3 regions of the Sinomonas sp. B1-1 genome follow, and region 1 is predicted to be linked to each of the others. Evidence: riboswitches for the same ligand, from Rfam matches in the RefSeq annotation. Region 1 holds a riboswitch; each other region holds the start of a gene.

Region 1 (7,411 bases):
AGGCGGCGCATGATCTTGCCCGAGCGCGTCTTCGGGACGTCGGGGACCACGACGACGTCGCGCGGCTTCGCGATGGGGCCGATCTCCTTCGCGACGTGGGCACGCAGCGCGTCGGCGAGGACCTGCTCGGGATCGTGGCTCCGACTCCGCTCAACCAGCGTCTGGACCGCGTCGGGATTCACGACGACGAACGCCGCCACCGCGTGCCCCGTCGTCGGATCCGCCACGGGGCACACGCCGGCCTCGACGACGGCCGGGTGGGACACGAGCGCCGACTCGATCTCGATCGTCGAGAGCCGGTGGCCCGAGACGTTGAGCACGTCGTCGACCCGACCGAGGATCCACGTGTCCCCGTCGGAGTCCGACTTCGCTCCGTCCCCGGCGAGGAACCAGCCCTGCTCGGCGTACTTGCGCCAGTACGAGTCGAGGTACCGCTGCGGGTTGCCCCAGACCGTGCGCGCCATGGCGGGTCCGGTCTCGGTGACCACGATGAAGCCCTGCACCCCGGCCGGAACGGGCGCGCCGTCGTCGTCCACGATCGCAGTGGAGAGGCCCGGCAGCGCCCGCGTGGCGCACCCCGGCTTGAACGCGGCGTCCGTCTGGCGCGGGGAGAGCACGGTCGCACCCGTCTCGGACTGCCACCACGTGTCCACCATCGGCACGCCGCCCGGCACGTCGCCGCCCGAGTCCCGCCCGATGTTCTCGCGCAGCCACCGCCACGCCTCCGGGTTCACGGCCTCGCCCACGGTCCCGAGGACGCGGATGGACGAGAAGTCGTACTCGGCAGGCACGCCGTCCGGGAACCAGCCCATGAGCGAGCGGACCAGCGTGGGCGCCGTGTAGTAGCTCGTGACGCCATAGCGCTGGATGATCTCGAAGTGCCGGCCCGGGTGCGGGGTGTTGGGCGTGCCCTCGAAGATCACCTGGGTGACGCCGTTGGAGAGCGGGCCGTAGATCTCGTACGTGTGCGCGGTGACCCAGGCGAGGTCGGCCGTGCACCAGTGCACGTCGGCGTCGCGCAGCGCAGGGTCCGGGTTGGCGAACAGGTACTCGTGGCTCCACGACGCCTGCGTGAGGTAGCCGCCGGTGGTGTGGACGAGGCCCTTCGGCTTCCCCGTGGTCCCGGAGGTGTACATGATGAACAGCGGGGTCTCGGCGTCGAACGCCTCCGCCTCGTGCGTCTCCGGCTGGGCGTCGACGAGCTCGTGCCACCACACGTCGCGTCCCGGCGTCCACGCGATCTCGGAGCCGGTCCGGCGGATCACGAGGACGTGCTCGACGGCGTTGTCCCCGGCTTCCGCGCCGCCGCGCACCGCGGCGTCGGCGTTGTCCTTGACCGGTACGGCCTTCCCGCGGCGGTACTGGCCGTCCGTGGTGACCAGGAGCTTCGCGCCCGTGTCCTCGACGCGGAAGCGGAGTGCCTCGGCGGAGAAGCCGCCGAACACGAGCGAGTGCACGGCCCCGATGCGGGCGCAGGCGAGCGTGACGACCACGGTCTCGACGAGCACGGGCAGGTAGATGACCACGCGGTCGCCCTTGCCGATGCCCAGCGCGAGCAGAGCGTTCGCGGCCTGGGAGACCCGGCGCTGCAGGTCCGCGTAGGTCACGGTGACCCGGTCGCCCGGTTCGCCCTCGAAGTGCAGTGCGACCTTGTGACCGCGCCCCGCGGCCACGTGCCGGTCGGCGCAGTTCACGGCCGCATTCAGCTGGCCGCCCTCGAACCACCGGATCACCGGGGGCTCGTTCGCCTCGACATCCGCGGGGATCCAGGTGTGGGCCCGCTCCCAGGGCTGCGCCCACTCGAGGCGCCGCGCGGCGTCCTCCCAGAAGGCGAGGCGCTCTGGGCCCGTCTGGGCAGAACCCGTCCGGCCTGAACCCGTCTGGCCCGAACCGCTCAGCCCGGCGTCAACGGCTGATGTCTCGTCAATGCTCACGCCCACCGGCGCACCGCCCATCTCTCGGCGACGCCCAGCAGGGCGTCGGTGATCTTGCCGATGACCGCCAGCAGCACGATGGCCAGGAGCAGCCTGTCGGTCCGTCCGTTGTTCTGCGAGTCCGTCAGGAGGAAGCCCAGGCCCATCGAGGACGCGATGAGCTCCGCCGCGACGAGGAACAGCCACGCCTGCGCGAGCGCGAGCCGCAGGCCCGAGAAGATCGCGGGCACGACGGCGGGCAGCTGGATCGTGGTCAGCAGCTGCAGGCCGGTGAGCCCGAACGCCCGCCCGGCCTCGACCAGCTTCCGGTCCACGTGCCGCAGCGCGAGGTACACCGTGGTGAACACGGGGAAGAACGCGCCGATCACGATCAGCGTGACCTTCGAGTTCTCCCCGATCTTGAGCCACAGGATCAGCAGCGGCACCCACGCGAGCGACGGCACCGCGCGCAGCGCCCCGATCGTCGGCGAGAGGAGCCGGTCCGCCCACTGCGACAGCCCCACGAGCGAGCCGAACGCGAGCCCCAGCGCTCCGCCGATCACGAACCCGAGCAGGACGCGCTGCGTCGAGATGCCCACGTGCTGCCACAGCTCCCCGCGGCCCGCGAGCTCCGCCCCGGCAGCGAGCACCGCGCCCGGCGCCGGCAGCTGGACCGCGCTGAACAGCCCCGCCGAGGTGGACCATTGCCACAGCGCGAGCAGGACCAGGGGCACGACGGCGCCGATCGCCGCGCGCTTGAGCCCGCCGGCCGCGTCGCCCTGGGAACCCCGGCGCAGGGTGCCGCGCACGACGGCGGGCGCCTCCGCGGCGTCGTGCGTCGCCTCAGCCTCGGGCCGGGTCCCGGAGGAGGCGGTGCTCACTTGGCTGCCTTGGACGCGAAGCTCGGCTCGAGGAGCGAGGCGAGGGCCGTGTCGATCTTGTCCTGCCCGGAGACATCGCCGGAGGCGACGAAGATCGGGCCGACCTTCTTCAGGACCGCGAGCTGCGTCTCGCCCGGGACCGGGTTGATGGCCAGCCGAGTGCGCTCCTTGATGACCTTCCCGGCGACCGCATCGGAGATGTTGGCCGCCTTGGCGAGGATCGAGGTGGTCTCCTCGAGGTTCGCCGCAGCCCAGCCGCGGGCCTTCTCGTAGGTGTCCACGACAGTCTGCGCCTGCTCCGGCCGGTCCTTGAGGAAGGACTCGGTGGCGTTGAGGAAGCCGTAGGTGTTGAAGTCGATGTTGCGGTAGAGCAGCTTCGCGCCGTTCTGCTCGGCGGCCGCCATGATCGGGTCGAGGCCGCTCCACGCCTCGACGGAGCCGTTCTCGAGGGCCGTGCGGCCGTCCGCGTGCTGGAGGTTCTGGACCGTGACGTCGGCCTGCTTGAGCCCGTTGGCCTCGAGCGCCTGGAGGAGGAAGAAGTAGGGGTCCGTGCCCTTGGTCGCGGCGACCTGCTTGCCCCTGAGGTCCGCGACGGAGGCGATCTTCGAGTCCTTGCCGACCACCAGCGCGGCCCATTCGGGCTGGGAGTAGAGGCTGATCGCCTTGATCGGCGAGCCGTTCGCGCGGGCCAGGAGCGCCGCGGAGCCGGCAGTGGAGCCGACGTCGATCGCCCCGGCGCGCAGGGCCTCGTTGGCCTTGTTCGATCCGGCGGACTGGACCCAGTTCACGCCGACGCCCGAGGGCTTGAGGGCCTCCTCGAGCCAGCCCTTCTCCTTGATGACGATGGACAGCGGGTTGTAGGTGGCCCAGTCGATGTTCAGCGTCCCGGCCGCCTTCGCCGCGGGCGCCGAGCCGCCGGAGCCCTCGCCGGCGCACGCGCTCAGGCCCAGGGCGGCGGCGCCGAGGCCGAGGGCGAGGAAGGAGCGGCGGGACGCGGCGGTGCGGAACGCGGCGGTGCGGGACTGGTTCAGGGCAGGCATGGGGAACCTCTTCGTGCGGGTGCGGGGTGCGGGTGGACGTGCGGGGGAGGGTCAGTGGTGGTGCGTGTCCACGCCGAGCGTGGACAGGAGGGTGCCGCGGAGGCGGGCGAGTTCGGCGTCGGCGCGGTCGCGGGGGCGCTCGCCCGGGACGTCGAGGACGTGCTGGATCGTTGCGCCGGGCACGCCGTCCTCGGAGCCGAGCACCACGACGCGGTCGGCGAGCTGGAGCGCCTCGTCGACGTCGTGGGTCACGAGCAGGACCGTGGTGGGCTCGGCCTCGTGGACGCGCAGGAGGAGGTCCTGCATCTTCAGGCGGGTGAGCGCATCGAGGGCGCCGAACGGCTCGTCCAGGAGCAGCACGCCGGGGCGCCGGGCCAGGGCACGGGCCAGCGAGGCCCGCTGGGCCATGCCGCCGGAGATCTCGCCTGGGCGGTACGCCGCGCAGTGGGTCAGGCCCACGAGGGCCAGGAGGCGGTCGACGGCGGCGCGCCCCTCGCGCTTCTCGGTCCCCTTGGGCAGGCCCAGGGCCACGTTGTCGTGCACGCTCAGCCAGGGCAGGAGCCGGGGCTCCTGGAAGCCGACGGCGCACAGGGGCGAGATGCCGCTGCTCGGCTGGCCGCCCACGAGCAGTTCCCCAGCCGCGGGCGCGTCGAGCCCGGCGGCGATGCGCAGCAGCGTGGACTTTCCCGAGCCGCTCGGGCCCAGCAGGGCCACGATCTCACCCGGGGCGAGCGCGAGGTCGACGTCGCGCAGGACGTGGGTCACGCCGTCGTGCGCGCCCGTCCCGGTGCCACGGCCGCGGCGGGCGGCGAAGGACTGGGCGACGCCGCGGAACTCCAGCGAGGCGGCGCGGGGCGCGGCGAGGGCGGAACCGCGGTGGGGCGCCTCGGAAGTCGGCTGGGCCAGGGCAGAAGGCATGTGCATCTCCATCGGTTCTGGCGGTAGCACCTGTGGCCCCTGCGGGGGCCATGGTTGCTGCGGCGTCACGGAGCCAGATCTCTCAGCCGCTCGGGATGGTCACTTCACATTTCACGTAAAGAAGGCCCGCCGTGCAAAACCAGACGTCGGGGCGCGCGTAACAAATGACAATGTGTCCGCGTGTTTCCACCGCCCGCGGATACGTTGGACGACCGGTGGATCCCTTCCGTACTGTGAAGGACAGGATCAAGAGTCCCGGCGCGAAGCTCTGGCTGGCCGGGCGGCAACCCTCTCCCGTAGTGGGGTGCCCCAGATGAAGATCCGGCCGCGGTGGCCATCCGCGGCAAGTACGGCGCCTGCGAACCGTGGGCGTCCGGCCGACTAGCTGGAGGAGCCCATGACAGCGACACCCCTCGACCTCGTGACGGGCGCGGACCTGCGCCGCGCCATGGGGCACTGGGCCACGGGCATCGCCGTCATCACCACCTCGGACGGCGGCGCGATCGCAGGCCTCGTGAGCAACTCGTTCACGTCGATCAGCCTCGACCCGCCGCTCGTCTCGTGGGCGGTGGACAAGAAGTCGAGCTCATTCGAGATCTGGAACCGCACCGACAACTACGCCGTGCACATCCTGTCCGAGTCCCACCGGGACCTCGTGGCGCGGTTCGCGGCGAAGGGGACGGACAAGTTCGCGGGACTGGCCTGGGGGCCCGGGACGCTGGGCTCGCCGATTGTGGCCGACGACGTCCCGCACCTCGAGTGTCGCCTCTGGCAGCGGGTGGACGCGGGGGACCACGTCATCCTGATCGGCGAGGTGGTCAGCGTCTCGGATCCGGAGGAGTTCGTCCCCCTGACCAACCACGTGTACTGGGCAAAGTAGACCGACGGCGCATCAGCGCCAGGCAGCCGGGGCCCCGGCTCCCCCAAGCGGAGGGGGCCCCGGCCAGCCAACCCGCCGGTACGCTGGGTGGGTGACCACCGGTCTCAACGACACGCTCATCGGCCCGTTGCGGCGCCGCCTCCTGACGACCTTCTCAGGCCAGTCCGAGGGGAACCTGGCGTGGGAGGAAGCCCTCGAGGAGGGCGACGACGCGGGGTACTTCGCGCCTGGCTCCGCGGTCTGGGCCGTCCACGGGGGCATGACGCCCATCGCCGCCGGCATCCGCGCCCTTCTCACGCAGGCCCTGCACCCGGGTGTGCTCGCCGGCGTCGTGGAGCACTCGAACTACCGCGCCGACCCCCTTGCACGGCTCGCCGGCACGATCCGCTGGATCTTCACCGTCACCTACGGGGACACCGCGGCCGCCCGCCGTGCGTGCGCGTGGGTGCGGAAGCGGCACGTGCCCGTGGAGGGGGAGTTCGTCACGGGCCACGGCACGCACGAGCACTACTCCGCCAATGACCCCACACTGGCCGAGTGGGTCCACCTCGCCTTCACGGATGCGTTCCTGCGGGCGTACGAATTGCTTGCCGGGCCGGTTCCCGGGGGTGCGGACCGCTACGTGGGGGAGTGGGCCGCGGCCGGGGAGCTCATGGGGGTGGCCGACCCGCCGCGCACCGCGTCCGCCCTCGTCGAGCGGATGGAGGCGTACGACGCCGCAGGGCAGCTTGCCGGCGGACCGCGCCTGGCCGATGTGGTCTCGTTCCTGCGCCGGCCGCCGCTCGACCCGCTGCTGCGCCCGGGCTACGCCGTGCTGTTCAACGCGGTGGTGTCGGGGATGCCCCAGCGGCACCTGGACCTGCTGGGGCTCGAGCGGCCCCGCCTCGGGCCGGTGCCGCTCCCGGTGACGGGCGCCGCGAAGGCGACCCTCGCCGTCGTGGGTCGGGCCCTCGACCCGATGTCGCCGAGTGAGGCGGCCGCGCGACGTCGTCTGGCGCGCCTCGGCGTCCTCCCCGGTCCATCGACTGCTCCGTAAGTGTCGTTCTGGGGCCTCAAAACGACACTTGCGGAGCAGTCGATGAGGGGGTGTGGATAACTTCTGCCGCCTTGTCCCGATTCTGCTCTCATGAGGGCATGAAGACCCCGCGGCGTCTCCCCCAGCAGCTCTCCGGACGGCCCTTCACGGTGGCCGAGGCCGCCCATGCCGGGGTCAGCAAGCGCAGGCTGCGCCACCGGAGCCTCAGGCTCATGGGGCGCGGGATTAGGGGGCAGAGCACGACGGCGGCGCTCGCCTTGGGCGCGCGGGTGCGCCCGTTCGTCGAGGTCAACGAGCAGTGCGCGGCCTCCCACACGACGGCCGCAGAGCTCCATGGCCTCCCAACCCGGAAGCGGGGGCTGGGTGAGGACGAGGTCTTCCACGTGATCCGGCCCGAGGGGGCAGCGCACCTGAAGCGGCCGCACGTCGTCGTGCACCGGGCCAAGCTCCTGCCCGGCGAGATCACGCGCCTCGGAGGTGTTCCGGTCACGACCCCCGCCCGGACCTGGCTCGACCTGGCTGAACGGATCACGCTGGACGAGCTGGTCGCCGTCGGTGACGCCTGCGTCCGGATCCCGTATCCCGAGCTGGAGGGCCGCGAGGAGCCGCACTGCACACTGGAAGCCCTGCGGGACATCGTCGCGCGGCACCGCGGCAAACGCGGGATCCGCAAGGCGCGGCTGGCCCTCGGGCTGATCCGGGTCGGCTCGGATTCGCCGCAGGAGACGGCGCTGCGGCTCGCC
Region 2 (7,411 bases), on a different contig from region 1:
CGAGCTGGGCCTGGGGGATGGCCTCCCGCATCGCCTCGCCGACCGCCACCGGCGAGCGCGTGTCCTTGGATCCATAGAGGAGGAGGGTCGGAACCGAAATCGTCGGAAGCACGGGGCGGTAGTCTGCGCGCCCGGCCAGCTCGAGCAGGGACCGCATGCCCGCGGGCCGGAAGTCCGCCATGACGTGGGAGACGAGGTCGACGGCCTCGGGCGGCGCATGCTCGCTGAAGAGCGTCGGAAGCCACGCGGGGATGATCTCGGCAGCTGGCTTCTCGAGCTCGGCGAGCACCTGGGAGTACCGCCGCTCGACCTCCTCGGGGGGCAGCGATCCGGCCCACCCGGCGTAGGCCGAGGCGAGGATGAGTGAAGCCGGGGCGCCCGGCGCCACCCGCACGAGGTCCAGCGCGACCGTGGACCCGAACGACAGGCCCAGCACATGGGGCCGGGTTGCGCCCGTGAGCCCGAGCCCCGTCAGGAAGCCCGCGAGGACCGCGCCGAGGCTCCCGGTGAAGCCACCGGGAAGGTCGTCCGAGCCGCCGCAGCCGGGGGTGTCCCAGGCGATGACCGTGAACTCGTCGGCGAGGCCCTCGAGCTGGTACTGCCAGATGCGGCTGTCCTCGTACGCCCCGTGCAGCAGGACGAGCGGCGGGCCGTTCCCCGCCCGGCGGTACGCCACGCGGAGGCCGTCCACGTCCACGCCCTGCAGCTCTGGAACGTCCATGCCGCAAGCGTGCGGCCCCCCCGCCGCTGCCGTCAACGGGCTCAGGCGAACGGGGTCGGGGCGACACCGGCGCGCAGCATCGCGGCCGAATCCTCGTCCCGGCGGGCGCGGAGGCGCGCATCGACCGCGGCCGCCGCGCCGAACTGCCCCGCGAGCCACGCCCACGTCCGGCGGAGGCGGCGGCGCAGCGCCGAGAAGTCGGGCAGTCCGAGGAGGTCGCCGGAGTGGTCCGGAAGCGTCGTCGGCGCGACGAGGGGCCGGTCAGCGCGGCGGGGAGCCCGCGCTGCGTCAGGCTCCGCGAGCGGCAGGCGGGGGGACGACGGCGGGTTCCCGGCCGGCGTCGTGCGCTCACCGGCGGGCGGCCCACCGGCGTCGCGGTGCGGGTCGCGGACGGGCCGACGCGTGGTGGGGCGGAGCGGATGCAGGGTCCGGTCGAGCCGTTCGGTGGAGTGCTGGGTGCGGGTGTTCGTTGCCATGCCCACGAGTGTGCGCCGCACTCGGAACGGCCGAAACGATTCGGCGTTCACCGAATCCTCGCCCTGGGAGGTCCGGGTTCCTACGCTGGATCCATGTTCATCACGCTCACCCACGAGGACCTCACGAGGGTCCGCTTCGAGGCGTCGCCGCTGTGGGAGACGGTCACGAGCCTGCGGGCCCTCCAGGCTGGGACGCCCCTGCACCGGCCGTGGGTCACCGAGGCACGCCGCCGCATCACGGCCAGCGGCGACCCCCTCGCGCGCGAGCACCTGCGCCTGCTCACCACGCTCGTGCAGCCGCAGGGGTTCATCGCCGACTCGCTCACGCCCACGCCCGAGCGGGGGGACTCGTTCGCCGATGCGCTCGACGCCGTCGCCGCAGTCCCGGGCGAGCTGTGGCTGCGCGACCTCGGCTACCTCGAGCGCCGCAAGCCGACGGGGACCATCCTCGCCACGCTCGAGGAGCTCCGTGCGGACATCGACGCCGCCGTGCCCCGCATCGTCGCGGCGCTGCGCTGGTACTGGGCGACCGCCGTCGAGCCCTACTGGCCGAGGCTGCGCTCGGTCCTGCTCGCGGACATCGACTCCCGTCTGGATGAGCTCTCGCACTACGGCATCCAGGAGGTCTTCAAGACACTCCACCCGAGCGTGCGCCCCACCGAGACGGGCCTCGAGATCACGCGCGGCTGCGAGGCCACGGACCTGCCCGAGCCGGGCAGCGGCCTCATCCTCGTGCCCAATGCGTTCGTGTGGCCGAACACGCTGGTGCTCAACATCGCCCCGTTCGTGCCGACCATCACCTACGCGCCCCGGGGCGTCGGGCGGCTGTGGGAGGCCACGCGCGAGACGCGCGAGTCCCCCATCTCGCGGCTTCTCGGGCGGACGCGCGCGCAGATCCTCGCCCAGCTCGACGTCCCGATGACGACGACGCAGCTCGCCTGCGCGCTCGACCTCGCCGCCGGGACGGTCAACGCGCATCTCAAGGTGCTCGCGGAGTCGGGGCTGACCGAGCCGGTGCGCGCCGGGCGGGAGGTGTTCTACCAGCGCGGCCGCGTGGGCGAGGAGCTCCTGGCCCGCGCCTGATCCTGTTGTGGGGTCATGTCCCTGCGTTGAGGGGTCATGTCCCTGCCTTGAGGGGTCATATCTCTAGAGAGCGGATTCCTTTTCTTAGAGACATGACCCCTCAACCTCCGGACCGGGGCCTGAGAGGCTAGGGATGTGACCCCACAAGGAGGGGCTATCTAGCAGGCGGAGGCTGGGACCCCGGCCGTCGCCTCGCCGATGCTGTGCAGCGCGACCGGGGAGACGCCGTTGACGAACCAGTCCCCCAGCCCGCGCGCCTTGAACGCCACGGGGTTGTGCGTCGCGACCGTGCGCGCGTTGCGCCAGTGGCGGTCCAGCGCCTTGCCCCGGGACACCGCGGAGGCGCCGGCCGTGTCGAAGAGCTGCTGCGCGGCGTCGATCACCAGCGGCGGCACGGCCACCTGGGCGAGGTCGACGGCGACCGCTCCCCGCGCGTAGCGGTCCTCGGCGCTCGCGTCGGGTCCCAGCGCGAGGGCGTCATCGAGCTCGCGGGCGGCCGCGAGCACCGACGACTCCGCAGCGAACGACTTCGCGGCGAGCTGCCCGACGAGGTTCAGGATGAGCGGATCCTCGCGGAACAGCTGGCCCGAGCCCGTGGAGAACGTGCGGGTCCGCTTCGCGACGAGCGACGACGCGTCCCGCACCACGGCCTTGCCGATCCCTGCGAGGACGGACAGGAGCATGAGCTGCAGGAACGCCGGCTCGTGGGTGGTGGACTCGGTGCGCGGCACGGTGTCCTCGGCGGGGATCGGGACCTCGCGGAACACCGCCGTCCCCGTACCAGTCATCTGCTGGCCGAATCCGTCCCAGTCGTCGCGGATCTCGACGCCGGCGTGCCGGGTCGGGGCGATCGCGTACAGCCGGGAGCGCTCGCCCTCGGGGGACGCCATCACGGCCACGTAGTCGGCGAAGATCGTGCCGGTCGTGTAGTACTTCTCGCCCGTGAGGAGGTACCCGCGGTCGCCCGCGGGCACGAGCCTGGTCGCGACCGTGCCGAGGGCGTTGCCGGCCCGCTCAGTCGCGGCGTTGCCGAAGATCACGCCGTCGACGACGCGGCCGAACCACCGCGCGCGGAACGCGTCGTCCTGGAGCGAGATCGTCTCGACGAACGCGAAGTGGGAGCGCAGCAGGTGCGCCACCGACGAGTCCGCGGCGGCGAGGTCGATGAGCAGCCGCACGAGGGTCTCGACGGAGGCCCCGAAGCCCCCATATGCGACCGGAACCCGGAGGCGGCCGAACCCGGCCTCCTTGAGCCACTCGACCTGCTCGAAGGGCAGCGTCCGGCCCAGTTCGCGCTCCAAGGCACCCTCGGCAATGCGGTCGAAGACCGGTGCGAAGCGCTCGGCGAGCTCGGCGTACGAGGCACCGCCCGGCGTCGTGCGTCCCATGCGTGCATCCCCTCTCCGGCGGGCCATCGGCGGGCGCACGCCGTCGAACAGTATTCGGCGCCAGCCAGCCGAGCGCGAGTGTGACGAAATAATTTGCCTCGTTACGGCCCCTCTGGCGACAATCGGAAGGACCATCCCGAGCGGCCGAGAGATCTGGATCTGTGACGCCGCAGCAACCATTGCCCCCAAATGCCGGAACAACGGCCGGAGCCAAAGGTGCTACTGCCAGAAGCGATGGTGAGCGATCAGGCCACATCCTGCGCTGCACGTCGCGCCCGAGTTCCAAGGAGCGCAGCATGACCGACCACCGCATCGACTTCGAGACCCCGCTGAAGTTCGCGTACTGGGTGCCCAACGTCTCGGGCGGCCTCGTCGTCTCGACCATCGAGCAGCGCACCAACTGGGAGTTCGAGTACAACAAGAAGCTCGCCCGCATCGCGGAGGACTCCGGCTTCGAGTACGCGCTGACCCAGACCCGCTACGCCGCGAGCTACGGCGCGGACAAGCAGCACGAGGCGACCTCGTTCAGCCTCGCCCTCCTCGGCGCGACCGAGCGGCTCAAGGTCATCTCCGCCGTGCACCCCGGCATGTGGCACCCGGGTGTCCTCGCCAAGTTCATCATCACCGCGGACCACCTCTCCGGCGGCCGCGCGGCCGTGAACATCGTCTCCGGTTGGCTCAAGGACGAGTTCGTGAACTTCGGCCTGCCGTGGCTCGAGCACGACGAGCGCTACGTGCGCACCGAGGAGTTCATCAACGTGCTCCGCGGCCTGTGGACCCAGAAGGGCTACTCGCAGTCGGGGAAGTACTACAACATCAAGGACTTCACCCTCAGCCCGGCCCCGCTGGACATCCCGGGCCGGGCACACCCCGAGATCTTCTTCGGCGGCAACTCGACGGCCGCACAGGCCGCCGCGGGGCGCACCGCGGACTGGTACTTCTCCAACGGCCGCGACCTCGAGCCGTTCAAGGACAACATCCGCGGCGTCCTGGCCGCCGCGCAGGACGGTCGGACCGCCCCCGCCGCCCCGCGTTTCGGCCTCAACGGCTTCGTGATTGCCCGCGACACGGAGAAGGAGGCCCAGGACACCCTCCGCGAGATCATCGCCAAGGCGCACAAGCCGGCCGTCGAGGGCTTCGCGGCCGCCGTCAAGGAGGCCGGCCAGTCCACGAAGGACGGCAAGGGAATGTGGGAGGACTCCACGTTCGAGGACCTCGTCCAGTACAACGACGGCTTCCGCACCAAGCTCATCGGCACCCCCGAGCAGATCGCCGAGCGGATCGTCGAGTACAAGAAGATCGGCGTGAACCTCTTCCTCACCGGCTACCTGCACTTCCAGGAGGAGGTCGAAGCGTTCGGCCGCGACGTCCTCCCGATCGTCCGCGAGCTCGAGGCGGACCTAGCTCGGAAGAACGGCACGGAGCTGCGCACGGACCTGCTGCCGGTGACGAGCTTCCAGGCTGCCGGGGCGAACGCCTGATGGCCGAGCGCCAGTTCGGGTTCCGCACCCGCGCCCTGCACGCCGGCGGCACGCCCGACGCCGAGCACGGCGCCCGGGCGGTGCCCATCTACCAGTCCACCTCGTTCGTGTTCAAGGACTCGGACGACGCCGCGAACCTCTTCGCGCTGCAGAAGTACGGCAACATCTACTCCCGCATCGGCAACCCCACGGTCGCGGCATTCGAGGAGCGCATCGCGTCCCTCGAGGGCGGCCTCGGAGCGGTCGCGACGAGCTCGGGCATGGCCGCGGAATTCATCACGTTCGCCGCGCTGACCCAGGCCGGGGACCACATCGTCGCCTCCTCCAAGCTCTACGGCGGCACGATCACACAGCTCGACGTGACCCTGCGCCGCTTCGGGGTCGAGACCACGTTCGTGGACTCGACCGACCCCGCCGCGTTCAAGGCCGCCCTGCGCGAGAACACGAAGGCCGTCTACACCGAGGTGGTGGCCAACCCCTCGGGCGACATCGCCGACGTCGCCGGCCTGGCCGCCGTCGCCCACGAGCACGGCATCCCGCTCGTGGTCGACTCGACGCTGACGCCGCCGTACATCTTCCGGCCGATCGAGCACGGCGCGGACATCGTGATCCACTCGGCCACGAAGTTCCTCGGCGGGCACGGCACGACCCTCGGCGGCGTCGTCGTAGAGTCCGGGACGTTCAACTGGGCCAACGGCAAGTTCCCGTCCATGACCGAGCCCGTGCCGAGCTACGGCAACGTGACGTGGTGGGGCAACTTCGGCGAGTACGGCTTCCTCATGAAGCTGCGCTCCGAGCAGCTGCGCGACATCGGCCCGTCCCTGTCGCCGCAGTCCGCGTTCCAGCTCCTGCAGGGCGTCGAGACGCTCCCGCAGCGCATGGACGCGCACCTCGCGAACGCGAAGGCGGTCGCCGAGTGGCTCGAGGCCGATCCGCGCGTGACCTACGTGAACTATGCGGGCCTGCCCTCGCACCCGCAGTACGAGTTCGCCCAGGGCCTCCTGCCGCTCGGCGTCGGGAGCGTGTTCAGCTTCGGCGTGAAGGGCGGCCGCGAGGCCGGGGCCCGCTTCATCGAGGCCCTCCAGCTCGCCTCGCACCTGGCCAACATCGGCGACGCACGTACGCTCGTGCTGCACCCGGCGTCGACCACCCACCAGCAGCTCTCCGCCGAGCAGCTCGTCGCGGCGGGCGTGCCGGGGGACCTCATCCGCTTCTCCGTGGGGCTCGAGGACGTCGAGGACATCATCTGGGACCTCGACCAGGCGCTGGCTGCCAGCCAGGAAGTGGACGAGCTTGAGGAGGAGTTCGCTGCACCGACGTACGACGGCGAGGCCTGCTCCCTGCCGCTGAAAGGGGGCGCCAAGTGAGCGCGACCGTTGAGACCGCGGACCGGACCTGGGTCGGCCCGACCGCCCCGGAGCGCCTGCAGATCCTGCGCGAGACGAAGTCGATCGCGATCGTCGGCGCGTCCGACAAGCCGAGCCGCGCGAGCTACTTCGTCGCGACGTACCTGCTCTCCTCGACGAAGTTCACCGTCTACTTCGTCAACCCGGCGCTGAAGACCATCCTCGGCCAGCCGGTCTACCCGTCCCTCGCGGACCTGCCCGAGACGCCGGACCTCGTCGAGGTGTTCCGCCGCCACGAGGACATCCCCGGGGTGCTCGAGGAGGCCAAGGCCGTGGGCGCCAAGACGCTCTGGCTCCAGCTCGGCTCGTGGCACGAGCAGGTCGCGGCCGATGCCGAGGCGGCAGGCATGAACGTCGTGATGGACCGCTGCGTCAAGATCGAGCACGCCCGCTTCCACGGCGGCCTGCACCTCGCGGGCTTCAACACCGGGGTCATCTCGAGCAAGCGCCAGGTCCTGTCCTAGCGCCGTACCCACTGCACGCACGACGCCGGCCGGTCACCTTCCGCACAGAAGGGGACCGCCGCCGTCGTGCTTAAGCACAGTGATGTGCGCCACGGAACGGGGCAAGATGGTGCCATGACTACCACTGCGAGCACCCGCGACGAGCCCGGCTACCGTGTCCTGAACCCGGCCACCGGCGAGGTCGTCGAGACGTTCCCGACCGCCACCGACGAGCAGGTCCAGGAGGCCTTGGCCGCGGCCCAGTCCGCGTTCGAGTCATGGCGCGAAACCCCGATCGAGACGCGCGCCAAGGTGGTCGCGCGCATCGGCGAGCTGTTCACCGAGCGAGCGGACAAGCTCGCCGCCATCATCACCGAGGAGATGGGCAAGCCGCTCTCCGAGGCCAAGGGCGA
Region 3 (7,411 bases), on a different contig from region 1:
CGGGGACCTCGACGGCGACGGCCTGGCCCGGCATGAACGTGAAGTCCTGCGGCATGCGGACATCGAGCACCGCGACATCGAGGCTGCGCCGGTCCACGGAGAGGACTTCGCCCTCCCACCAGGGCGGGGTCTCGTCCGCGGAGTCCTCGGCGGCCATGACCATGACCTTGGCGATGAGCCCGTAGGCCTCGGACCAGCTCCGTGCCACCTCCTCCGTCCACTCGGGGCCGAGGAACTTCTGGAGCGTGGCGAGGAACGAGGCCCCGACCATCGAGTAGTGCTCGGGGGCCACCGAGAAGCGGCGGTGGTCGCGTCCGAGCTGGCCGATGAACCCGTCCACCTCGTTGAGGCGGTCAGCATGGCTGATGATGTGCCCGAGGGCTGCGAAGAGCTTGTCCCGCTGCGCGCCCATCGCGACGGGGAACATCTCCCGGACCTCGGGGTGGGTCGCGAACAGGTGCGAGTAGAAGTACAGCGGAACGTCGTCCCCGAGCGAGGCCGCCATCGACCATGTCCGCTTCAGCGCGCTCGAGTCCACGCGGCCGTCCCTTCTGCGCCTAGCGCGCACGTCTGCCCCGGGGGGCTGTCTCTTGCGTCTGCCACCCCCCTGGCAGGTACCGCCTGAAGCAACCTACTATGCATGGCGCGTGTGGTTCCACTCGAAACATGGCGGCCGTTCTGTCAAGCCCGGCCCGCAGCTGGCGTGCCCGACGACGCGCGGCGCTGCTCGGCGCCGTTCAGCGGGCGGCCGCGCGCAGGGCCTGCCCGAGGTCCCCGATGAGGTCCCCGACGTCCTCGAGCCCCACCGAGAGCCGCACCACGCCGTCGCTCAGCCCGATCGCGGCGCGGCCCTCGGGGCCCATGGCCCGGTGCGTCGTCGTGGCAGGGTGCGTGATGAGGGACTTGGCGTCCCCGAGGTTGTTGGAGATGTCGATGACGCTGAGCGCGTTGAGGAAGCGGAACGCGGCCTCCTTGCCCTGGCCCTCGGGGGCGCCGAGCTCGAAGGTGATCACGGAGCCGCCGGCCCTCATCTGCTTGCGGGCGAGCTCGTACTGCGGGTGCGAGCGCAAGTGCGGGTACTTGACCCAGCTGATGTCCGACTGCGCCTCGAGCCATTCCGCGATCGCGAGGGCGTTGGCGGAGGAGTGCCGCACCCGCAGCCCCATCGTCTCGAGGCCCTTGGTGAGCACCCAGGCGTTGAAGGCCGACAGGGCCGGCCCGGTGTGCCGCATGAGGTGCCTGACGGGGCCGTCGATGAACTCCTTCGTGCCGAGGACGGCGCCGCCGAGCACGCGCCCCTGTCCGTCGATGTGCTTCGTCCCGGAGTACACGATGACGTCGGCGCCGAAGTCCAGACTGCGCTGGAGCAGGGGCGTGGCGAAGACGTTGTCGACGACGACCTTGGCTCCCGCTGCATGCGCGAGGTCGGCCACGGCCTGGATGTCCACGATCTCCTGCATCGGGTTCGAGGGCGACTCGAAGAACACGGCCGTGGTGGGCACCGAGAGGGCCTCGCGCCACTGGTCCAGGTCAGGGCCGTCCACGAACACGGCCTCGACGCCCCAGCGGGGCAGGATCTCGTTGAGGATCACGAAGCACGAGCCGAACAGGCTCCTGGCCGCCACCACGCGGTCTCCCGCGCCGAGCAGGGCGCCCAGGGCCGTGAACACCGCCGACATGCCGGAGGCGGTCGCGAAGCATGCCTCGGTGCCTTCGAGGAGGCGCAGGCGCTCCTGGAAGGTGGCGACGGAGGGGTTCCCGTAGCGGGAGTAGACGAAGCGCTCGTCCTCGCCGGTGAAGGCCCGCTCGGCGGCCTCCGCCGAGTCGTAGACGAAGCCCGAGTTCAGGAAGACGGCCTCGGAGGTTTCCTGGAAGTTGGTGCGGAGGAGCCCGCCGCGCACGGCCTGGGTGTCTTCGCTCCAACCGACCGATAGATTGTGGTTGGTGTCAAACGTCACGAAAGTACTTAGTCCTGTCCCAGATTGGTCGGCAGCCCGCGGTTCTTCCACCCGTTCACGGTGCGGTGGCCGTCGGGGCCCGGGTGTCCCTCGAAGCCTTCGAGGATGTTGTAGGCCGTGAAGCCGAGGTTGGCGGCCACCTCCGCGGCGGCGACGGAGCGGTTGCCCGAACGGCACAGGAACACGAGCTCGGTGCTGCCCGGCTCAGGGGCCTGGAGCGTCAGCTCCATCACGAAGTCCGGGTTGGGGATGCCTCCGGCGAAGACCCAGGGGATGAAGAGCGGGTCGTTCTCGGTGGCCTTGGTGTCGGGGATCCCGATGTGGGCCCACTCTTCCTCGGTGCGGACGTCCACCAGGACGGCGCCGTCCTTGAGCTTCTCCCACGCCTCGAGCGGGTCGATGTCGCCCGCGTAGCTCACGCGTGGCCCTCGCCCTCGTACTCGAGCCCCTCGACGGCGGAGGCCACGGCGGCGTCCGCTCGGGCCACGGCATGCGGGAGGATCACGGCCTGCGCCACGATCACCTCGGAGCCGTTGAAGGTCGCGGCCGGGCTGCCGTGCAGTACGTACCCGTCCGCGAGAGCCTGGGAGATGCGGGCGCAGAACTCGCGCGTGTCCGGGCCCGTGAGGAGGCGGTAGGCGAGCTTCGCCTCGGCGGCCCCGGAAGGAGCCGCGGGATCGTTCAGCGGTGTGGTCTCAGCCGGCTCTGTCACGGTCTCGGACATGGGGCTCCTTCGGGCTTTGCTCTCGATCAACGAACGCCGAGTACTCACCTGAGGCACCCCGCCGAACGGAGGGTTGCCGGCCAGCTAGTCAGGGCTTCCCACTGGCGCTCATTACTCTGCGTTGAACGTAGCACGCGGGCATGGGGCCAGCCATGGCCCGGCGGTAACGATTGGCAACATGCCACGGGCGGCGCCACGGGGGTCAGCTTGCTGCCCGCAGCGGTTCAGATCGCCTCCGAGCGGGTAATGTGCGCCCCGTGGACGAGAACTACGAAGTCATCGTGGTCGGCGGAGGGTTCGCGGGCGTCGCAGCCGCGCGCGAGCTCGGGCGCAAGGGCGTGCGGGTCCTCCTGATCGACAAGAACCCCTACCACCAATTCCAGCCCCTGCTCTACCAGGTGGCGACTGTCCAGCTCGGCGTCTCGGAGGTCGCCCGGTCCCTGCGCGACATCTTCCGGAGCCAGCCGAACGTGCGCGTGCTGGTCGCGGAAGTGACCGGCGTCGACCCGGCCGCGAAGCGCGTGACCACCTCGGACGGCAGGACCTACGAGGGCCGCTTCCTGGTCCTGGCCTCCGGCGCCGAGGCCAACTTCTTCAACACCCCGGGCGCCGAGGAGGGGACGTATCCGCTCTACTCGGTTGAGGACGCCGTGGGCCTCGGCAGCTCCTTCTCGAACATCCTCGAGGAGGCCGACCGGGTCGACGACAGCTCGGAGCTGCACTTCGTGGTGATCGGCGGCGGCCCCACCGGCGTCGAGACCGCGGGCGCCATGGCGGAGACCGTGAAGTATGTCCTCCCGGGCTACTTCTCCCAGCGCCTCGCCTCCCGCTGCCGCGTGCACCTCGTGGACATGCTCCCGAACGTGCTCCCCCCGTTCTCCGACAAGTCCAAGGAGTACGCACGACGGCGCCTGTCCGGCATGGGCGTCCAGCTGCACCTCGGCGTGCCGGTCAAGGAGATCACCCCGGACACGGTGGTGCTCAACGACGGTACCGGGATCCCCGCCGACCTGGTGGTCTGGGCCGGCGGCCTCAAGGCCGGGCCGGTCGTGGCGGGCTCGGGCCTACCCCAGGGCCGCGGCGGCAGGATCGACGTCAACGAGGACCTCACCGCCCCAGGGGTCGAGGGGGTGTACGTCCTCGGCGACGCCGCGAACATGACCGATGACAAGGGCAACAAGCTCCCGCAGCTCGGCTCCTGTGCGCTGCAGGCCGGGGGCTGGGCCGCGAAGAACATCCTCGCCGACATCGAGGGCCGCCCGCGCGAGCCGTTCCACTACTCGGACAAGGGCTACATGGCCATGGTGGGCCGCGGCGCCGCGGTCGCCGAGGTCGGTCCCGGTCCGGATCGGAAGGTCCTCGCGGGCCCCCTCGCGTTCCTCGCCTGGCTCGGCGTGCACGTTTTCCTGCTCTCGGGCAGCCTGCAGAAGGTCCGCGCCCTGGCGACCTGGCCCAGCGACTACATCAGCCACCGCCGCTCGTTCGTGGTCCTGAGCCGCCCGGACAAGCCGCGGGCGTAGCAGGGCCCCGGTGTAGCGGGGAACGGGCGCACGACGGCGCCGGGTCGCCTCGGTGACCCGGCGCCGTCGTGCGTGCCGCTGCCTCAGCGCACGGCCTGCGCCTCGGCGAGGATCGCGTCGATCTGGCCCGAGGCCTCCTTCATGCCCTCCTCCATGCCCATCTCGGCCATGCGCTCGAGCTGCTCGAGGGAGCGGAAGGCCGAGACCGTCGTCATGCGCGTCCCGGTGCCTGCCTCCTCGAAGGTGACCGTGAACGTCGCGCTGTCCTCGGGGTCGAGCGGGGAGCCGTCCTCGTTGGCGAAGCCGTCCTCGATCTCGAGCCGGTCGTGCGGGCTGATGGCGAGGAACCGCCACCACCCGTAGGCCTTCTCGCCGTCGGGGCCGGTCATCCAGTAGTGGCAGAGGCCCCCGGGGTGGAACTCGTGGCGGCCGAAGGTCGCCGGCCAGCCGGGAGGGCCCCACCAGCGCTCGAGCTTGCGCGGGTCCTCCCACACGTCCCACACGCGCTCCTTGGCGGCGTCGAACTCGGTGACGAGCGTGAAGGTCAGGTTCTGGGTGTCCTTGCTGCTGCTGACGAAGGTCATGGTCATGTCCCCTGGTCGTGGCCTGTGCGCGGTGGCGTCTCGTCGAGGATCGCCTCGATGCGCCGGATGCGGTCCCGCCACAGCTCCTCGTAGGCGTCGAGGAGGCGGGCCGCCCTGCGGAGCGCCGCGGGGTTGGAGTGCACGATCTGCTCCCTCCCGCGCCGTTCCTTCGTGACGAGCAGTGCCCGTTCGAGCACCGCGACGTGCTTCTGGACCGCCGCGAAGCTCATGGCGTAGTTCTTCGCGAGCTCCGAGACGGACTGCTCCCGCAGCATCGACTGCCGGAGGATGTCCCGGCGGGTCGAGTCTGCGAGGGCGCCGAAGATCCTGTCGATCTCTTCGTCCGTGAGGTCCCGGGGCTTCTGATCTACAACCATTTGGTTGCATGTTAGTCCCTGCGGGGCCGCCCCGGCAAGGCCCGGCCCCATTGCGGGGTCCCGTCCCGTCGCTTGCGGGGTCCCGTCCCTTCGGTTAGCGGGGGACGGGACCCGCAAGCCTGCGGACGGGACCCCGCAAGCCCGCGGACGGGACCCCACAACGGGGGCTAGGCCTCGAGCATGTGGTTCGGGAGGCGTCCGCCGGGGGCCTTGCCGCGGATCGTCAGCAGCTCGCGGGCGTGCGCCCACAGCCGCCGGTCCTCGTCCGAGACCGGCTTCCACGGCGGCACGGGCACGGCGGCGCCGCTCTCGTCCCGGGCCACCATGACGGTGAGGCAGTACGTCGTGAGGTTCAGCTCGTGGCCCCGCGGCGAGCCCGAGCGGACGTGGACCGCGATGTGCATGCCCTTCGTCCCCGTGTACACGAGCCTCGCCTCGACCTCCACGACGTCCCCGATGAGCAGCGGACGGTAGAACCGCACCCCGCCGGAGAACACCGCGACTGTGTCCCGCCCGCAGTACCGTGAGGCGCACACATACGCTGCCTCGTCGATCCACTTCATGACGGTGCCGCCGTGCACCTTGCCGCCCCAGTTCACGTCGGTCGGCGCGGCGAGGAAGCGCAGCACCACCCGCTCCGCCGTGCCGGCGTCCGTGTACTCCTGCTGCTTCATCGACGCGACGATCTCGTCCCGCACCGCGATGCGTGCGACGGCGTGCTCCTCGGCCTCGCGCTCGGCCTCCGTGCGCGGGGCCCACCGCGGGACCTCGACGGGGCGGCCGTCCGGGCCGACGGCGACGAAGATGACCAGGCACTGGCTGCGCATCGTCGGGGTGCCGCCCTTCGGATCGCCCGAGGAGACGACCGTGCGGATGTGCATCGAGGTCCGTCCCGTGTAGACGATCGTGGCCGTGACCTCGACCATGTCGCCCACGTTCACCGGGTCCGCGAAGTGGATGTTGCCCACGTACGCCGTCACGCAGTAGGTCTTCGCCCAGCCGACCGCCGCGGCGTAGGCCGCCTTGTCCACCCACTCGAGCACCGTGCCGGCGTCCACCGAGCCCGAGTGGCCCTTGTCCGTCGGCGCGGCGAGGAAGCGGAGGGTGACCTCGTGCGCGTCAGGCGAGCCGCCGGCGTCGTGCGCCACCGCTTAGCCCCAGAGCCGCTGCGTGGCGAGCTTGGCGCCTTCCGAGAGGGCCTCGAGCTTGGCCCACGCGATCTGCGGGTGGACGCGGCCGCCGAGGCCGCAGTCCGTCGAGGCGATGACGCGCTCGCGGCCCACGATCGAGGCGAAGTTCTCGATGCGGTCCGCGACGAGCTCGGGGTGCTCGACCACGTTGGTGGCGTGCGAGACGACACCCGGCACGATCACCTTGTCCTCGGGGAGGTCGAGGTCGCGCCAGACCTTCCACTCGTGCTCGTGGCGCACGTTGCCCGCCTCGAAGGAGTAGGAGCCGGCGTTGATCGAGAGCATCGTCTGCGCGATGTCCTTGAACGGGATGTCCGTCGTGTGCGGGCCGTGCCACGAGCCCCAGCACAGGTGGAAGCGGATCTGCTCCTGCGGGAGGCCGCGGATCGCGTGATTGAGCGCGTCCACGCGCACCTGGGTGAACTTCAGGTAGTCCTCGACGCTCGGTTCGGGGTTGATCATGTCCCAGTTCTCGGCGATCGAGGGGTCATCGATCTGGACGATGAGGCCGGCGTCGGTGATGGCCTTGTACTCCTCGCGCATCGCGTCGGCACACGCGTAGACGAGCTCCTCCTCGTCCGTGTAGTAATCGTTCAGGAGCCGGCTCGCGGAGCCGGGGGAGAGGGCCGGGAGGAAGCCGGTCTCGTAGCCGTTGGCCGCGAGCGCGGCCTTGAGGTTGGCGACGTCGCGCTGGACGGCCTCCTGCCCGGTGTACGTGATCGGGCCGGTCACGGTGGGCTGCAGGACGGTCTTGCGGCCGGTGAGGATGAACGAGTTCGGGTCGTTGTAGGCCTCGTCGAAGCGGACGCGGTCCCGGCGGTCCTTCATGGTGGTGAGGCGGATGTGGCCGGGCTCCGAGCGGATCTGCTCCGTCATCTGCCAGCGGTCCACGCCGCCCTGGGTGAGGCCGCCGAGCCGGCTGAACGAGTAGTTCCACCACGCGCCGTAGTCCACGGAGTTGGACATGGTGTGGCCGTATTCGCCGTCGTTGGGGAGGGTGACCCCGGCCTCGCGCTGCTTCGCGACGATGTCCTTCACGGACCCGGTGAGGAGTTCCT

The links. A riboswitch is a leader RNA that binds a small molecule or an ion and turns the genes downstream of it on or off. The one in region 1 is predicted to bind S-adenosylmethionine.
Region 2: it holds a riboswitch for S-adenosylmethionine, as region 1 does, so the genes downstream of both, sfnG (dimethylsulfone monooxygenase SfnG) here and ACQ5BE_RS18105 (ABC transporter ATP-binding protein) in region 1, are expected to answer to the same signal.
Region 3: it holds a riboswitch for S-adenosylmethionine, as region 1 does, so the genes downstream of both, ACQ5BE_RS17800 (DUF1737 domain-containing protein) here and ACQ5BE_RS18105 (ABC transporter ATP-binding protein) in region 1, are expected to answer to the same signal.

What each region holds. Positions count from the first base shown of each region.
Region 1 covers NZ_JBCHVF010000017.1:262-7,672, forward strand. Annotated here, with positions in the region: gene acs (acetate--CoA ligase) at 1-1,955, opposite strand, end outside; gene ACQ5BE_RS18095 (ABC transporter permease) at 1,931-2,710, opposite strand; gene ACQ5BE_RS18100 (aliphatic sulfonate ABC transporter substrate-binding protein) at 2,791-3,834, opposite strand; gene ACQ5BE_RS18105 (ABC transporter ATP-binding protein) at 3,886-4,752, opposite strand; SAM riboswitch class I at 4,758-4,854, opposite strand; SAM riboswitch class IV at 4,997-5,108, shown strand; gene ACQ5BE_RS18110 (flavin reductase family protein) at 5,150-5,632, shown strand; gene ACQ5BE_RS18115 (oxygenase MpaB family protein) at 5,724-6,668, shown strand; gene ACQ5BE_RS18120 (hypothetical protein) at 6,767-7,411, shown strand, end outside.
Region 2 covers NZ_JBCHVF010000015.1:94,453-101,863, reverse strand. Annotated here, with positions in the region: gene ACQ5BE_RS17580 (alpha/beta fold hydrolase) at 1-721, opposite strand, end outside; gene ACQ5BE_RS17575 (hypothetical protein) at 763-1,197, opposite strand; gene ACQ5BE_RS17570 (ArsR/SmtB family transcription factor) at 1,291-2,280, shown strand; gene ACQ5BE_RS17565 (acyl-CoA dehydrogenase family protein) at 2,439-3,668, opposite strand; SAM riboswitch class I at 3,797-3,909, shown strand; gene sfnG (dimethylsulfone monooxygenase SfnG) at 3,965-5,149, shown strand; gene ACQ5BE_RS17555 (O-acetylhomoserine aminocarboxypropyltransferase/cysteine synthase family protein) at 5,149-6,516, shown strand; gene ACQ5BE_RS17550 (CoA-binding protein) at 6,513-7,019, shown strand; gene ACQ5BE_RS17545 (NAD-dependent succinate-semialdehyde dehydrogenase) at 7,134-7,411, shown strand, end outside.
Region 3 covers NZ_JBCHVF010000016.1:41,318-48,728, forward strand. Annotated here, with positions in the region: gene ACQ5BE_RS17785 (globin domain-containing protein) at 1-538, opposite strand, end outside; gene ACQ5BE_RS17790 (O-succinylhomoserine sulfhydrylase) at 738-1,958, opposite strand; gene ACQ5BE_RS17795 (rhodanese-like domain-containing protein) at 1,967-2,377, opposite strand; gene ACQ5BE_RS17800 (DUF1737 domain-containing protein) at 2,374-2,682, opposite strand; SAM riboswitch class IV at 2,690-2,798, opposite strand; gene ACQ5BE_RS17805 (NAD(P)/FAD-dependent oxidoreductase) at 2,940-4,202, shown strand; gene ACQ5BE_RS17810 (SRPBCC family protein) at 4,286-4,786, opposite strand; gene ACQ5BE_RS17815 (ArsR/SmtB family transcription factor) at 4,789-5,163, opposite strand; gene ACQ5BE_RS17820 (acyl-CoA thioesterase) at 5,331-6,311, opposite strand; gene ACQ5BE_RS17825 (cobalamin-independent methionine synthase II family protein) at 6,315-7,411, opposite strand, start outside.